One region of the Paraburkholderia lebeckiae genome, then DNA from elsewhere that is predicted to be linked to it. Evidence: riboswitches for the same ligand, from Rfam matches in the RefSeq annotation. Region 1 holds a riboswitch; each other region holds the start of a gene.
What was found. Region 1 has a riboswitch for cobalamin ahead of cobA (uroporphyrinogen-III C-methyltransferase). Riboswitches for the same ligand answer to the same signal wherever they lie in the genome.
Positions count from the first base shown of each region.

Region 2: it holds a riboswitch for cobalamin, as region 1 does, so the genes downstream of both, HDG39_RS30885 (CbtB domain-containing protein) here and cobA (uroporphyrinogen-III C-methyltransferase) in region 1, are expected to answer to the same signal.
Region 3: it holds a riboswitch for cobalamin, as region 1 does, so the genes downstream of both, HDG39_RS19500 (TonB-dependent receptor domain-containing protein) here and cobA (uroporphyrinogen-III C-methyltransferase) in region 1, are expected to answer to the same signal.

Region 1 covers NZ_JACHDK010000011.1:193,174-198,663, reverse strand. The annotation lists gene cobN (cobaltochelatase subunit CobN) at 1-88, opposite strand, end outside; gene cobW (cobalamin biosynthesis protein CobW) at 103-1,194, opposite strand; cobalamin riboswitch at 1,396-1,673, opposite strand; cobalamin riboswitch at 1,754-2,013, shown strand; partial or broken gene cobA (uroporphyrinogen-III C-methyltransferase) at 2,209-2,946, shown strand; gene HDG39_RS35645 (cobalamin biosynthesis protein) at 2,962-3,456, shown strand; gene cobO (cob(I)yrinic acid a,c-diamide adenosyltransferase) at 3,453-4,055, shown strand; gene HDG39_RS22065 (cobyrinic acid a,c-diamide synthase CobB) at 4,059-5,438, shown strand; gene bluB (5,6-dimethylbenzimidazole synthase) at 5,422-5,490, shown strand, end outside.
Region 2 covers NZ_JACHDK010000028.1:58,825-64,314, forward strand. The annotation lists gene HDG39_RS30860 (FUSC family protein) at 1-452, opposite strand, end outside; gene HDG39_RS30865 (MarR family winged helix-turn-helix transcriptional regulator) at 459-1,163, opposite strand; gene HDG39_RS30870 (ATPase domain-containing protein) at 1,370-2,944, opposite strand; gene HDG39_RS30875 (hypothetical protein) at 3,192-3,632, shown strand; gene HDG39_RS30880 (histidine phosphatase family protein) at 3,645-4,265, opposite strand; cobalamin riboswitch at 4,346-4,480, shown strand; gene HDG39_RS30885 (CbtB domain-containing protein) at 4,532-4,753, shown strand; gene HDG39_RS30890 (CbtA family protein) at 4,765-5,490, shown strand, end outside.
Region 3 covers NZ_JACHDK010000009.1:208,513-214,002, forward strand. The annotation lists gene HDG39_RS19480 (EVE domain-containing protein) at 198-656, opposite strand; RNA gene ssrS (6S RNA) at 798-979, opposite strand; gene HDG39_RS19490 (cell division protein ZapA) at 1,046-1,360, opposite strand; gene HDG39_RS19495 (ATPase) at 1,357-1,716, opposite strand; cobalamin riboswitch at 1,937-2,201, shown strand; gene HDG39_RS19500 (TonB-dependent receptor domain-containing protein) at 2,291-4,237, shown strand; gene HDG39_RS19505 (FecCD family ABC transporter permease) at 4,277-5,341, shown strand; gene HDG39_RS19510 (ABC transporter ATP-binding protein) at 5,371-5,490, shown strand, end outside.

The DNA of each region.
Region 1 (5,490 bases):
CGACGATATCCGCGGGCTGCTGATCGATGCGGATCACGCCCTGCGTATCGTCGACGAAGCCGCCCGGCGTCGTGCGCAGCAGATGCATGCTGGTGCGCCCGTTTATGCCGTCGCGTCCGACATCGCGCCGAGCGACGCGTCGAACGCCCGTTGCAGCGCGTGCTGGTCGAGGTCTGCGCCGATCAGCACGAAGCGGCTCAACGCGCCGTCGCCATTTTCACCCGCTTGCCAGCGCCGGTCGAAGTAGCTGTCGAAGCGCCGGCCCACGCCCTGGATCACGAGACGCATCGCCGCGCCCTGCAGTGCCGCGAAGCCTTTGACACGGTAAATCGTGTGGGTTTCGACGAGTGTCTGCAAGGCGGCGAGCGCCGCGTCGCGCGACGGTACGGATGCCTGCACGACGACCGAATCGAATTCATCGTGGTGATGATCGGGGTCGTCGACGGAACCGTGGTGGTCGTGACGCAGGTGGATCGTCTCTTCCGACGCCGCTTCGAGGCCCAGCAGCGTATGCAGGTCGAGCTGTCCCCGCTGCGCGCGCACGATCTTCACCTGCGGCGGAATCTCCGCGCGGATCGCGGCTTCGACCTCGTGCTGCCGCGCGTCGTCGATCAGATCGGTCTTGTTCAGAATCACCAGATCGGCCGCCGACAACTGGTCTTCGAACAGCTCGTGCAGCGGCGACTCGTGATCGAGATTCGGATCGGCCTTGCGCTGCGCATCGACGGCGAGCGGGTTATCGGCGAACTGGCCGCTCGCGGCGGCCGGGCCGTCCACCACCGTCACCACCGCGTCGACCGTGAAGCCGTTGCGGATTTGCGGCCAGTTGAACGCCTGCACGAGCGGCTTCGGCAACGCCAGGCCCGACGTTTCGATCAGCACGTGATCGAGTTCGTCGCGGCGTCCCGCGAGCTTCTCCATCACCGGGAAAAACTCTTCCTGCACGGTGCAGCACAAACAACCGTTCGCGAGTTCATACAATTGCCCTTCGGTCTCGACGCCGTTTTCATCGCAACCGATGCCGCAGCCCTTGAGGATTTCGCCGTCGATGCCGAGCTCGCCGAACTCGTTGACGATCACCGCGATGCGCTTGCCGCCCGCATGCTGAAGAATGTGCCGCAGCAGCGTGGTTTTGCCGCTGCCGAGAAAGCCCGTGACGATCGTGACGGGGATCTTGCGCAATTGAGTTTGCATCGTGAGGTCCATCCCTTGGCGTTGATCGGTATGCCGGAAAGTCCGCGCGTGGGTCCGCGTCGGCTGGCGAATGGAGCGAATGAAACACGCGCAGCAGTACCAGGATCACCAGACACGGGGACGAACGACGGCATTGCCGCGACAACGGAAATACAGAAAGCGGAACTGAGGTCATGAACGCGCCACCGCATCCCCGCGGCGGTCGTTCTGCTTCTTTGGGCCGGTATCCGGGCTGGCGAAAGCGCCGCTTCCCCTTCCCGGCCGAGTGGTTTCTCGTCCAGTGGTGAAATGTCCATGCGACCTTGCGCGCGGACATCGAAGCCGGCACTGCGGTGCCCGGCTATCAAGCCGGAACCGCTTTTCGCTTACCGTTGCGGGGACAGCACAGGTTAGCCGCTCCAGAGCAGGTGGCTCCCTGTTTCCCGTTTAACTGCATGCGCACGAGCGCGCACGCGAGCACCCAAAGTGCGTGCGAGTGTAGGCCCGCGGACATGCGCAGTCAAGGAACGCACAGAGCCGGAAAGCGCCGCCGTGGCTTATCCGGCAAGGCGCCATGTGCTATCGTATGCGCGCGTTTGGTGCCCGCACATGCGCTCGCGTGTGCAGTTAAACGGGAAACAGGCAGCGCCTCGCGCGTTCAACCTGTGCTGTCCCCGCAACGGTAAGCGACCTGCGGCGCGCGATTCGATTCGCCTTCGATTCCGACGTGCCGCGCATGCGTTTTTTGATGCCACTGTCCCGCGAATCCACCAACCGGGACGGGAAGGCGAAGCGCATGAGGCCGCCAGCCCGGATACCGGCCAGACGCGGAGGCGGTGTCGCATTGCATCCGTGCATCACGTGGCGCCGCCGGCCGCCGGAATCCGCGGGGAACGGATGTGAAGGCGTAGCAGCGCGGCATCGCGCGTGCCCGGATTCGCAGTTCCGCATGACCTCTATATTCACCGCCGCGCGCGCTGTCGCACGCCGCTTCTCTTCTTCCATCACCGCATGGCGCGCGCCATGCACGCCGCGATGACGCGCGCCTGGCTGATCGGCGCCGGTCCCGGCGACGTCGAACTGATGACGCTGAAGGCCACCCGCGCGCTCGCGCAGGCCGATGTCGTGCTCGTCGACGATCTGGTGAATCCAGACGTGCTGCAGTTCGCACGCGCCGACGCGCAAGTCGAGTACGTCGGCAAACGCGGCGGCCATCCGTCGACGCCGCAAGCCGACATCGTCGCGCAAATGCTCGGGCTTCTGCGCGCGGGGCGCAGCGTCGCGCGGCTCAAGGGCGGCGATCCGTTCGTGTTCGGCCGCGGCGGCGAAGAGTTGCAGGCGCTACGGGCCGCCGGTATCGAAGTCGACGTGATCAACGGCATCACGGCCGGCATCGCGGCGCCCGCGGCGCTCGGTATCGCGGTCACGCATCGTGCTCACTCGCAGGGCGTCGTGTTCGTCACCGGCCACGGCGCCGGCAGTGGCGAACCGGACTGGGCCGCGCTCGCCGCGACGCGCATGACGCTGGTGATCTACATGGGCATGCGCCGGCTCGGCGAGATCGCCCGCGCATTGCTCGCGGCCGGCATGTCCGCCGACACGCCGTGCGCGGCGATCGAGTCGGCGACGCGGCCTGAGCAGCGTCATGCGCTCGCGCCGCTTCGCGAGTTCGCCGAGGCGGTGGCGCGCGCGGGACTCGGCTCGCCGGCGATCGTCGTGATCGGCGGTGTGGCGTCGCTCGCACTGGCGCGTGATGCGGCCAAACGCGACGCCGGCTTTGCTCACGAACTGGCAGCGAGCGCGACGCGACACGGACTCGGACGCGCGATCAAAACGCTGAGCGTCGGCATCGGTTGCCGCTTGCACAGCGAAGCCGCTGAGATCGAAGCCGCGGTGCGCGCAGCGCTCGGATCGAATGCCTTCGAGCAGATCCACGCCATCGCGACGATCGACACCAAAGCCAACGAAGCAGGCCTGCTCGAATTCTGCTCGCGCCATCAACTGCCGCTGCAATTGTTCAGCCGCGAGCAGATCGCCGCGGTACCGGTCGCGTCGCCGTCGGCGGCGGCAAACGTGCATCTCGGCGTCGATGGTGTGTGCGAGCCGTGCGCGCTGCTGGCGGCAGCGGCGCCGGACTCCACCACAACCGCGCGAAACGCGCGTCTAATCGTACGCAAGACCGCGCACGCCGGCATCACGGTGGCGATCGCAGCGGCGAACAACGCTGCCCTTGGCGACGCGCCCCCATCCCATCCCGCCTCTCAAGACCAGGACCCTCGATGAAAACCGATCCGGAATCGCATCAACGCATGACCGAACGCCGCCGCGAAGGCCACGAAAAGAAGCAGGCCAGCGCGACCATCGAAAAAGGCCTGCTGATCGTCAACACCGGCACCGGCAAGGGCAAGAGCACGGCCGCGTTCGGCATGGCCGTGCGGGTGCTCGGCCACGGCATGCGGCTCGGCGTCGTGCAGTTCATCAAGGGCGCGCTGCATACGTCGGAGCGCGATTTCCTCGGCGCGATCGCGCAATGCGATTTCGTTACGATGGGCGACGGCTACACGTGGAACACGCAAAACCGCGAGGCCGACATGGCGACCGCGCGCAAAGGCTGGAACGAAGCGCGGCGGATGATCGAAAGCGGCGACTACCAGATGGTGATCCTCGACGAGCTGAACACCGTGCTGAAGTACGAATACCTGCCGCTCGACGAAGTACTCGCGGTGATCAACGCGCGTGCGCCGATGTTGCACGTCGTCGTGACCGGACGCCATGCGCCGGACGCGCTGATCGAAGCCGCCGACCTCGTCACCGAAATGCGCGCGATCAAGCATCCGTATCGCGAGCAAGGTGTGAAGGCGCAGCGCGGCGTGGAGTTCTGAGCGATGTCGGCGTCCTACAACGGGGCTTCGTCCGGGGCGTCTCCCAAGGGGACCTGCTCCGCGGCGTCCCCCCAGGGGACTTCCTTCGGGGCGTGCCCCGCGCTGTTCATCAGCGCGCCCGCGTCGGGACAAGGCAAAACCACGATCACAGCCGGTCTCGCGCGCTATCACCGGCGGCTCGGACGTCGCGTGCGCGTGTTTAAGACCGGACCGGATTTTCTCGATCCGATGATTCTCGCGCGCGCGAGCGGCTCCCCGGTGCTGTCGCTCGATCTGTGGATGGTCGGCGAAAGCGCATGCCGGAACCTGCTCGCGCGGGCGGCGCAAGAAGCCGATCTGATCCTGATCGAAGGCGTGATGGGCCTGTTCGACGGCACACCGAGCAGCGCCGATCTGGCGACCACGTTCGGCGTACCGGTGCTCGCGGTGATTTCCGCGCAGGCGATGGCGCAGACCTTCGGGGCGCTCGCGTTCGGCCTTGCGCGCTTCAGGCCGCAACTGCCGTTTCATGGTGTGCTCGCGAATCGCGTCGGCTCCGTCCGGCACGCGCAAATGCTGCAGGAGGCGCTGCCGCCCGGGTTGCGCTGGTGCGGCCACCTCGCCGCAAGCGACGAGATCACGCTGCCCGACCGCCACCTCGGCCTACACCAGGCCGATGAAATCGACGATCTCGAAGCGCGCCTCGAACGCGCGGCGGATACGCTCGCATCGACCGCGCTCGCCGAACTGCCGCCGCCGGTCGATTTCGGCGTGCCCTCGCCCGAAGTTCTGCTGCGTCTGCTCGAAGGCAAGCACATCGCGATCGCGCGCGACGCCGCGTTCTCATTCATCTATCCGGCCAACGTCGCGCTGCTCGAAGCGCTCGGCGCGCGGCTCAGCTATTTCTCGCCGCTTGCCGACGAAGCGTTGCCCGCAGGCACGCACGCGCTTTATCTGCCGGGCGGGTATCCCGAGTTGCATCTGGCGACGCTCGCGGGCAACTTGACCAGCGCGGCATCGATCCGCGCGCACGTCGAGGCGGACAACCCGGTGGTCGCCGAATGCGGCGGCATGCTCTATCTGCTCGACACGCTGACCGACGCGCAAGGCACTAGCACGCCGATGCTGGGCCTGCTGCCCGGTCACGCGACGATGCAAACGCGCTTCACGTCGCTCGGCATGCAGCAGATCGATGGCGTCCACGGCACGCTGACCGGCCACACGTTCCACTACTCGAAGCTCGCGACGCCGCTCGCGCCGCAGCGCTTCGCCACGCGCGCGCACAGCGACACGCCCGGCGAAGCGGTGTTCCGCGTGGGCCCGATTGTGGCAACCTATATGCACGCTTACTGGCCCTCCAACCCGGCTTTCACGGCCGCCCTCTTTCATGGCGAAGCCTTTTGACGACTCCGAGCGCGATGCGGTCTATCGCGCGATTTACGAACGCCGCGACATG
Region 2 (5,490 bases), on a different contig from region 1:
ATGCTCGCGCAGACGATGCCGAGAATGATCTCTTCGGTCCGGCTCACGGCGAGATCGAAGACGCCGGTCGGATTCGTCACCGACGGCAGCGCGATGATCGGCATCGTATAGGCGGCCAGCATGAACACGTAGCTGCGCGCGGTGCGGTCCGACACCGCGAGGTAGAGCATCGTGCCGGTCCACGTCGCGACGATCACGCTGAACAGGTACGGCGATTCGACGAACGGCGGCACCAGCAGCACCGCGCCCGACGCGCCGAGCGCAGTGCCCAGCGCACGATAGATCGCCTTCGAGCGGGTCGCGCCGACGAACGGGTTCGACACGATGTAGACGGTCGCCATCGCCCAGTACGGCCGCGGCAGTTCGAACGCGAGGCCGATGTAAAGCGCGAGCATGGCCGCGGCGAACGTTTTGACGGAAAACAGCCAGTCGCGGAGAGTGGGATAGACCATAAACCGTTACGCGGAATCGGCGTTGTGCGGCGCGGTGGCTCGTGCGCCGCGCTTGGTGGACTTGCGCGCCTTGGCGGTGCTGCGTGATTTGCCGGCCGTTTTGGCAGCGCTTTTGCCGCTCGTCCGTTTGACCTTGCTGGCAAGCGCTTCGCTTTTGGCGGGCTCGCGCTTCGCCGACGACGTGCGCTTCGTCGCCTCGTGCCTGACCGATTCCGGGCGCACCGGCTGCGCGCGTTCGTGACGCGTGTCGCGCTCGACGCTTCCAGGTTCGGCGCGTTCGGCGGCATCGGTCGTGAATGCGTTGAGCACGCGCAGGGCGGCTTCGAGATCGTCGCGCGATACGCCCTTGAGCGCCTGCGCGCGCAACGTGACCAGTTCCTCTTCCATCTTCGCGGTGACGGCGCGGCCTTCGTCGGTCAGCACGACGGTCTTCGCGCGGCGGTCTTCGGGATCTTCGTCGCGGCGCATCAGGCCGGCCGCGCACAACTGGTCGAGCAGCCGCACGAGGGACGGCCCCTCGATGCCGATGTGATCGGCGAGCGTGACCTGACGCACCGCCGAGCCGAGCCGGCTCGCGGTCAGAAGCGGCGTCGCGCACGCTTCGGATACGTTGAAGGCCGCGAGCACACCATGACTCGTGCGCCGCCACTTTCTGGCGGCGACGACCAGCGTGCTGCTGACGGTGCGGCGCAGGGCATCGAGATTCGACATGGCCGGTATTGTATTTCCAAAATATTCGTTAGCAAACTATTGAATTGGAAATCGTGGCCGAACCGGAGGAGTCTGCGGCGCGAATGCGACAGCGGCATAAAATCGGTGGCCAGGAGGTGGGCTTACAGAATTGTTGGGTATGCGGTGCGCCGCGATTTAATCGGCATCTCGATGCAAGTGGTCTACTTGATTTACTTGAGCTTGATTCAGGCGACCAGCCCGATCCGTATCGTGCGCGCCAGCTCGTCGAGCTGAAACGGCTTGCGCAGGATCGTGCAATGCTTGACTGCGAGATCGGCAATGTCGACGTCCGCATAACCGGTCGCCAGGACCACCGGTAGATCGGCACGAAGCTTGCGCGCCGCGGCGATCACGCCGATGCCGTTCATGCCCGGCATCGCGAAGTCGCGCAGCGCTTCGCCGACCTCGACGCCTTCGGTGCCGAGGCGGAACTGGCGGATCGTGCGTTCATGATGGTTCGCGCGGCTCTTGACGGCGGTTATTGCCGTCAGCACTTCGCCGTGGTGCTCGAAGTAGCGGAACAGCACGACCGCGTCGCTCAGATAACTGACGTCGACCTCGGTCTGCACTTCGCCGATGATGCCGTGCTGCCCGAGCACGAGCATCGTGACCACGCCCTGTTGATTCAGATAGCCGAGCAACTCGCGCATGTGCAGAAGCAGGTAGCGCTCGCCGGGCATCGCCTGCAAATAGGCGTTGAGGCTATCGACCGCGACATAGCGCACGTGCTCGGCTTCGACCGCGTTGCGCACGTCGCTCGACAGCTCTCCCGGCGAGATTTCCGCCGCATTGATCTGACGCAGCGTCAGCAGACCGCTGTCTACGTGCGGCGCGAGATCCATGCCGAGCGTCGCGCAGCGCGTGACCAGCGTGCTGAGCGTTTCGTCGAACACGTAGTACGCGCAACGCTCGCCGCGTTCGAGTGCGGCAAGCAGGCACGACACGACGGTGGTGGTTTTGCCGACCCCCGACGGGCCGATGATCAGCGAATTGGTGCCGGGGACGAGGCCACCGCCGAGCAGCGCGTCGAGGCCGGGTGTGCCGGTGCTCATCGGGCTCGTGCCGAATTCGCTGTGATGCTCGGCGGCGACCAGGCGCGGATAGACGCGCAGACCACCGGTGTTCAGCGTGAAGTCGTGATAGCCCTCGCGGAACTTGATGCCGCGCATCTTCGCGACGCGTAGACGGCGGCGGTTGCCGCCGTAATCGTGGGCAATGTTGTCGAGGCTGATCACGCCGTGCACGATGCTGTGAAGCTGAATGCCGGAGGTGCTGGCCGACGTGTCGTCGAGCAGCAGCACCGTGCATTCGCGCGTTGAGAAATGGTGCTTGAGCGCGAGAATCTGCCGACGGTAGCGCAATGGGTTCTCCGCCAGCAGACGCAGTTCGGACAGGCTGTCCAGGACGACGCGCGCCGGCTTCAGTTCGTCGACGTGCTCGATCACGTTGCGCACGCTTTCGCCGAGTTCGACTTCGGCCGGGTGCAGCACGGTCTGTTCGTATTGCGGCTCGAGCCCTTCTTCGGGCAGTTGCTCCAGGATCGTGAAACGGCTCAGATCCCAGCCGTGGCTCGCGCCGATCGCGAGCAGTTCAGCACGGGTTTCGGCCAGCGTGATGTAAAGGCCGGTCTGCCCTTCGTGGAGGCCCTTGAGTAAGAATTGCAACGCCAGGGTGGTCTTACCCGTGCCTGGCGCACCCTCCACGAGGTACATGCGGTTCGGCGTAAGACCACCGCCGAGGATGTCGTCGATGCCTTCGATGCCCGACTATATGCGGGCGGAGGCAGGGGCGGCGGTAGTGGTCGACATGATGGTTGAAATGACGTCGGCAGTGGCTTTCGATCGGGAGGGGCGCGCTGTCGCGGCCGGTATGGCGCGACGCAATTTATGTGCCGCCCTGCATTGCCTGCGTGCTCGGGCCTCGCGCGCATGGGCATGAAGCGTGCTGTTAAAGGTGGCTCGCTGTGAGCTTTTTTCAGCAGCACTTTGTGGAAGTTTCACGCACACCATGAAAACCTATCGACTTTCTGCTATCGCGCTTACCGCGGCATCGCTCGTTGCGCTGCTGCCGGTCGGCGCATCCGCCGACGATAGCCCCAGACCTTGCGGTGCGCTCAAACGGATCGTGGCCGCCGCGCCGGACGGCTTCGCCTCGCTGACACCCGACGACGGCAAAGGCGTTGCGCAACCTGATGGCGATGACGCGCAATGTTCGGCCGCGCATCGAAGTTTCCAGTGCACGTGGACGCCGCATCAGGCGGCGGGCTCGAACACGGATGCATTGGAAGCGGTCGCGGCCGACGTCGCGTCGTGCCTGCCCGATGCAACGCACGATCAGAATTCGCCGGGACGTCAGCACTTTTATCTCGGCGCGAAGGATCGACGCACCGAAATCACGCTGACGCCCGAGGGGTCCAACCGGTTGCGGCTCGTGGTGTCGGGCAGGTAGCGGGGGTGCCGTTCAGGCGGTGGCGGCCGGCCACCACGACCAGCCGCGTCGCGAGTGGCGTAATTCGACGACCGACAGCGGCGCGATCTCGATGCGACAGAACACGGCTGGCGATGCGCCGAGGGCGTGCACGATTGCCGCTCGCAGCAGAGTCGCGTGGGTGACTGCGACGATGGTTCGACCTTGCGCAGAGGCAGCGAAGCTTGCTTCGTTGACGGCATTGCATGAACGCACGTCTGCCTGCTGCGCGTCGAGCCACTCTCCAACCCGCTGCACGAGTTGACCGAACGATTCGCCGCCGGGCGGCGCGGCGTCGGGCTCGCGTGTCCAGGCGGCGAGTTCGCGGGGCGTTTCGTCGGCAATGTCCACGAGGCGCTGGCCGCGCCATTTGCCATAGTCGATATCCGCCAATGCGTCGGCAGGCGTGGCGCTCAGACCGAGCGCAGCGGCCGTTTCGCGCGCGCTGGCGGCGGGGCTGGTGAACACGGCGGCGTCGGCGGGAAGCGCGAGACGCGCGCGCGCCGCCTCGGCTTCGGCGCGACCGCGCGCGTCGAGCGGATCGTCGGCAGGGAAGCGGCCCGCGCGCTGCGCGGCCGTTGCCGCGTGGCTCACCAGTAATAGTCGCGTATCCATTCTTTGCGTTGGCGCTCCATTCGTACTTGCCTGCGTGGTTTCATCGGCGCGCGGCGCGCGTTGCGAGGTAGCCCTCGCCGTCACGGAAGCTGCAGTTTAGCGCGTAGAATAGTGGCGCTGCGAAGCACGGAAGCCGGTGAGAGCCCGGCGCGGTCGCGCCACTGTAATCGGCATTGCAATCCACAAGAGCCGAAAGCCAGACCTGAGCTTCGCACCATTCCTCTGCAATCGACTTTCGGGGCGCGTCACCCCAGGAGATGTCCATCATGACCGAAGCTGTTCTTGATCGCGCCGCGCAACCGGCGGCCCAGCCCACTCCCATTCCTTTGCGCGAACTGCTGCCGTGGGTCGTGTTCGGCGGCTTGCTGCTGTTGCTCGCGCTTTACTTCGTTGGTGCGGAACAGGGCGCGACGTCGCTCGTGCCCGGCATGTACGTGCATGAGTTCGTGCACGACGGCCGCCATCTGCTTGGCTTTCCCTGCCACTAACGGAGTTCGACATGGTAGGTAAATTGTTGGTGCGCGGGATGCTCGCGGGCATCGTCGCGGGCTTGCTCACGTTCGCGTTCGCGCGAATCGTCGGCGAACCACAGGTCGATCAGGCCATTTCATTCGAAGAAAAAGCGGCCGCCGCGCGCGGCGAGGCGCCCGAGCCCGAAATCGTGAGCCGTCAGACGCAGGCTGGCCTCGGCCTGCTGACTGGCGTGGTCACGTATGGCGCGGCATTTGGCGGCCTGTTCTCGTTGGTGTTTGCCTATGCGTATGGACGCGCGGGTACGTTGAGCGTGCGCGCGCTGTCCGCGTGGCTCGCGCTTGGCGCGTTCATCACGCTCGTGATCGTGCCGAATATCAAGTATCCGGCCAATCCGCCGTCGGTCGGTGATCCGGAGACGATCGGCACGCGCACGGGCCTGTTCTTTCTGACGATCGCGATTTCGCTCGCGACGATGGTGTTCTCGCTGAAGGTGCGGCGTCGCGCGGCGGCGAAGCTGGGTGCGTGGAACGGTTCGATCGTCGCAGGGCTCTTGTTCGTCGTGATCATCGCGGCCGTGCAACTGTCGATGCCGCTCATCAATGAAGTGCCGGCAGCGTTCCCGGCTGTGCTGCTGTGGAAGTTCCGCGTCGCGGCGATCGGCATGCAGGTGGTCATGTGGACGACGATCGGGCTGCTGTTCGGCGCGATGGTCGAGCGCAGCGCTTTTATGCGTACGAATGCGCGGGTGACG
Region 3 (5,490 bases), on a different contig from region 1:
GGGTGGTGGCGCGCGGTTTGACGGATGCGCTGGCGAATGGATCGGCTTGCCGTCGAGCGGTCAGTTCGAGCTCACGCTTTCGTCGACCGATTAGGCGCGTTTTACCGACGCTTGGTTCCCCAATTAGTGCTTCCCCGCCGCATCGGAAACGATGACCCGGACGGGATCACGACAAGTGCCGCGTCGCGCGTTCGCTCTTAAACCAGCTGTTTAGTGATGAAGCGCCATTCGGCGTCGGTCACCGGCGTGATCGACAGGCGGTTGCCTTTGGCGAGCACGCGCATGTCCTGCAATTCGGCATGCTCGCGCAGCGCGGCAAGCGGAATCAGCGCGATTTTCTTCTTGAACACGACGTCGACGAGCATCCAGCGCGGCGTTTCCGGCGACGATTTCGCGTCGTAGTACGGACTCTTTTTATCGAACTGCGTCGGGTCCGGATACGCGGTTGACGAGACCTCCGCGATGCCCGCGATGCCGGGCTCCGGACAGCTCGAATGATAGAAGAGCACGCCGTCGCCGACCTGCATCACGTCGCGCATGAAGTTGCGCGCCTGATAGTTGCGTACGCCGGTCCACGGCAAGGTGCGATGCGGTGCGTTGGCGAGGTCGTCGATGCTTGCTTCGTCCGGTTCGGACTTCATCAGCCAGTAGCGCATGAATCGGAGTGAGCGTGTGAGATTGAACGAAGCGCAGCAACAGCAGGCGCGTACGGAAAAGCCCCTGAAAAAGGCGCTCAAACGAAAAAACGACGACCAAAGAAAAACGGCATCGAACCGAAGTCCGATGCCGTTCCAGATAAGGTCCCCGCCTTAGCCGCTAGGCCGGCATCCTGAACCGAGGGTTCAGAATTGGTCGCAGTTAGCAACACTTCGGGTACATCAGACTGAGTGACGCGCACGCCCGTGCTACAAATTTCCGCAACCGTGCACATGGCATTGGTTCAAGGAATATATGACCTTGGCGAACCAGGCAGGGAAGCTAAACCGATGAAGCTACAACACATACCGTTGAACACGTGACCAATTCGAAACCGGCCCATTACTGCTTACTGCAAGCTGTACTGCTCGATCACAGTACCTAGCTGTTCGTTCATTTGCTGCATTGTACGCCGGATTTCTTCAGCGGGAAATGCTTCTCCGTGCCGCACGCTGCTTTGCAGCTTAAGCAGTTCCGATGCCAGCGACAGCGCCGCCATCACCGCGATGCGATCCGTGCCGCGCACGTTGCTGCCGCTGCGGATTTTCTTCATCTCGGCGTCGACGCGCGCGACCGCCTCGAGCAGCGCGCCTTCCGTTTCCGGCGAACAGGCGAGACGATAGGGTACTTCGAGAATCGATACCTCGATCTGCTTGGTGGTCATGCGCTTTCTCCGTGTCGGCTCACGTCGCTTTCCGCTTCCTCGTGTTCGGGCTGGGCGGACTCGAGCAGATCGAGCTGGTTATCCGGTTCGCTGCTCGCGCGTGCGCGCGGCAATTTTTCGAGAATCGCATTCAGGCGCACCTGAGCGTCGTCGATCTTGGCGGACAGCGCGTCGCGTTCCGCCTGCAGCGCGTCGCGCTCTTCGCGCAATTGCGCGAGTTCGGCATGCGTGGCTTGTACTTCGGCACGCGTTTGTGCGAGCTGCTCTTCGAGCGCGAGCCGCGCTTCGTTGTGGCGCTGGCTGATCGCAATCAGCTTGCCGATGTTCTGGGAGAGTGATTCGAGTTCGGTGAGCATGTGCTGCGTCCTCTAAAGACATCGCATTTTAGCGCGGAATATTACAGGTTCCGACAATTGTCTCGTTTCGAGACGTAACAGCATCGCTTCGTGCAGGTTCGTTGCGTGTCGTGTCGTCGACCATAAGATAAAAAACCGGTAATCCATCGGACAATAACCTGCATTCAACAGAACCGATGGCGCTCCGGTTGACCTTTCTTGACGCCCCGCGAGGCCGCTCGTAAACTTCCCGCACTCTGGTGCCCGCGCGCGCTTCTCGGCGCGCGCAGTTAAACGGGAAGCAGGGCGCGCGCGGAGCCAAAACCGGATGCGCGAACCTGCGCTGCCCCCGCAACGGTAAGCGACCGCATGTGATGTGCTCATGCAGGTCGGTCCTGATCGCAAGGTTGGAAGTTCAACGTGCGAGTGTGCCACTGCGCGTCACGCGTGGGAAGGCGGGATCGATGTGTCGTAGCCCGGATACCGGCCAGAAAAGAGGGACGTCCCCGCGAAAACGTTGAACAAGGGGACGCCTCGTGACGCGTCGGCCCGCGGGGAAGCAGGCCGCGCACGCTATCCACAGGAATGTCATCCCATGCTGTCCCCCATCGCCCGCGCAACGCTGCTCGCGTTCGCGAGCCTGCCGCTCGTCGTGCATGCGCAAAGCGCCGAGCCTGCGTCCGCGTCCGCGACGCCGCATTCGTCTTCATCGTCCGCCACGGATGCCACCGCCGCAAACGCTGCAATCGCTGCCAATGCCCCCTCCGCCGATGCGTCGGGCAACGTGCTGTCGCCGATCGTCGTGACCGCGCAACGCGGACCACAAGCGTTGCGCGATGCGATTCCGCAGACCACGCAGTTCGATCAGCAGGACATCGCCGACACGACCGCGACCGATCTGCCCGGCCTGCTGCAACTCGCGCCAGGCGCGCAAATCTCGCGCACGGGTGGCCCCGGTTCGACCACGAGCCTCTTTCTGCGCGGCGCATCGTCGACGCAATCGCTGCTGCTGATCGACGGCGTGCGCGTCGATTCGGTGAGCCTCGGCTCCGCTCAGCTCGCGCAGATTCCACTCGATCAGGTCGATCACGTCGAAGTGGTGAACGGCAACGTGTCGGCGTTGTATGGCTCGGGCGCGATCGGCGGCGTCGTGCAGGTGTTCACGAAAGACGGCGGTGATCATCCGCCGCGTTTCAATTTTTCGGTCGGCTACGGCAGCTATCACACGCAGACGCAAACGGCCGGCGTGAACGGCGCGCTCGATCAGGACGGGCGCACGACCTTCAACATCTCGCTCGCGCGCACGAAGGACGACGGCTTTTCGTCGCTCAATCCGCTCGAGGCGCCGGCCGCGAATCCGAACGCGAACGGCAATCTGAACGAGAGCATCAGCGCGTCGCTGCGTCACAAGTTCACCGACAGGTGGGACGCGGGCGTCAGCTACTTCCAGTCGAACAACGACAACAGCTACGACAATGCATACGGCGAGCCGACCGATCTGAACAATCTCTATAGCAAGGTGCGTCAGGTGTCGGTATTCGCGAACGGCAAGCTGACCGACTGGTGGACCACCCACGTCACGCTCGCCGAGGGCGACGACCGCAGCGTGTCGAACACCAATGGCATCTACAACGGCCGCTTCGATACCGACAATCGCCAGTACACGTGGCAGAACGATTTCGCGCTCGCCGCGAACCAGAAGCTGCAATTCGGCTACGAGCATCTCGACCAGACGCTCGACTCCGACACGTTCGCCGCGCCCGACCGTCACGTCGATTCGGTCTTCGCGGGCTACAGCGCGCGCTTCGGCCGCAACCAGATTCAGGCCAACGTGCGACGCGACCAGTACTCGGATTTCGGTGGAGCGAACAGTTACTATCTCGGCTACGGATTCGACATCACGTCGCGCTGGAAGGTAACCGCAAGCTATTCGGATGCGTTCCGCGCGCCGAGCTTCGACGATCTGTACTATCCGATCAGCGGCAACCCGTCGATCCAGCCCGAGCGCAGTCATTCGGTCGAAGCCGGTTTGCAGTACGCGACCGATGCGCTCGGCGTGATGCGTCTGAATGCATTCCAGACGCGCTATACGAATCTGATCGACTACGTGCAGACGATCCCCGGCATCTACCTCGCGGAGAACGTCGGCCATGCGAAGGTGCAGGGACTCGAAGGATCGTGGAGCGGTCATGTCGGCAAGACCGACGTGCGCGCAACGGTGACGCTGCAGAACCCGGTCGATCTCGACAACGGTACCGACCTCGTGCGGCGCGCGCGTCGGTTCGGGTCGTTCGCGGTGAACCGCGGCATCGGTGGCTGGCGGGTTGGCGGCGAGTGGATCGTCAGCGGTCCGCGCACCGATAGCACCGGCAACCTCGGCGGTTATGGCATCGTGAATCTGTCGGCGCGCTACAACGTCACCAAAGCGTGGTACGTCAGTGCGCAAATCGACAATCTGTTCAACAAGGATTATGAAACGGCCTACTCGTATAACTCGCCGCGACGCGGTGCGTATGTCACGCTCGGCTGGCAGCAGCAGTGACGCGCGCGCCGGGTTGGCCGCATGCGTGAGCGCACGCGGATGAGCCGCGCGTCCGCTTCGCTGTGCGCCGCGATGGCGACGCCGCGCCCGATGAACGCGAAACGCGCGGCCGCGATCTGGCTCGGCCTCGCGCTCGCCGCCATCGCGGTGCTCGGCGCCTCGCTGGTGCTCGGCAGCGTGCCGCTCGCGCCGTCGCGCGTGCTTGCGGCGCTCGTGCCGACGCACACGTTCGGCGGCACGGGCAGCGACGATCTCGCCGGCGAGATCGTGCGCACGTTGCGTTTGCCGCGCGCGCTCGCGGGCTTCGCGTGCGGCGCGTTGCTCGCGCTCGCCGGCTCGCTGCTGCAGGTGCTGCTGCGCAATCCGCTTGCCGAGCCGTACGTGCTCGGCGTGTCGGGCGGCGCGGCCACGTTCGCGCTCGTCGCGATGATCGCGGGCGGCGCATGGTGGATCGTCGATGCGAGCGCGTTCGCGGGTTCGTTCGTGTCGATCCTGCTGGTGCTCGGCCTCGCGCGTCGCGAGCTATGGCGCGGCGAGCCGCAGGACACGTCGCCCCGTTTGCTATTGACCGGCGCGGTGATCGCGGCCGGGTGGGGCGCGCTGATCACGCTGCTGCTCAATCTCGCGCCCGACAGCCGTCTGCGCGGCATGCTGTTCTGGCTCACCGGCGACCTCAGCGGCGGCGCGCTGCCGTGGACCGCGCTGATCGCGCTCGCGCTCGTGTTGCTTGCGATCGTGCCGGCCGCGCCGCGTCTGAACGTGTTGCTGCGCGGCGACGCGGCCGCGCAGGCGTTGGGCGTCGCGGTGATGCCGCTGCGTTTGCGTGTGTACCTGGTCGCGTCGCTGGCGGCGGCCGCGGCGGTGACGACCGCGGGCACGATCGGCTTCGTCGGTCTCGTCGTGCCGCACATGCTGCGGCTCGCGTTCGGCAACGATCAGCGCATGCTGCTGCCGGCGGCCGCGCTCGGCGGCGGTGTCGCGGTGATGGGCGCGGATCTGATCGCGCGTACCGTGATCGCGCCCGCGCAATTGCCGGTCGGCGTGATCACGTCGCTGGTCGGCGTGCCGGTGTTCCTGTGGATGCTGCTCAAACGCCGCCCATGATGCGAGCCGAACCCAGCCCCACCCCTTCCATGCTGAGCACGCAGCGCCTGACGTTGCGCGCCGGCGCGCGCACTTTGCTCGACGCGTTCACGCACACGTTCCATGCGGGCGAAATCTGGTGCATCGCCGGGCCGAACGGCGCGGGCAAG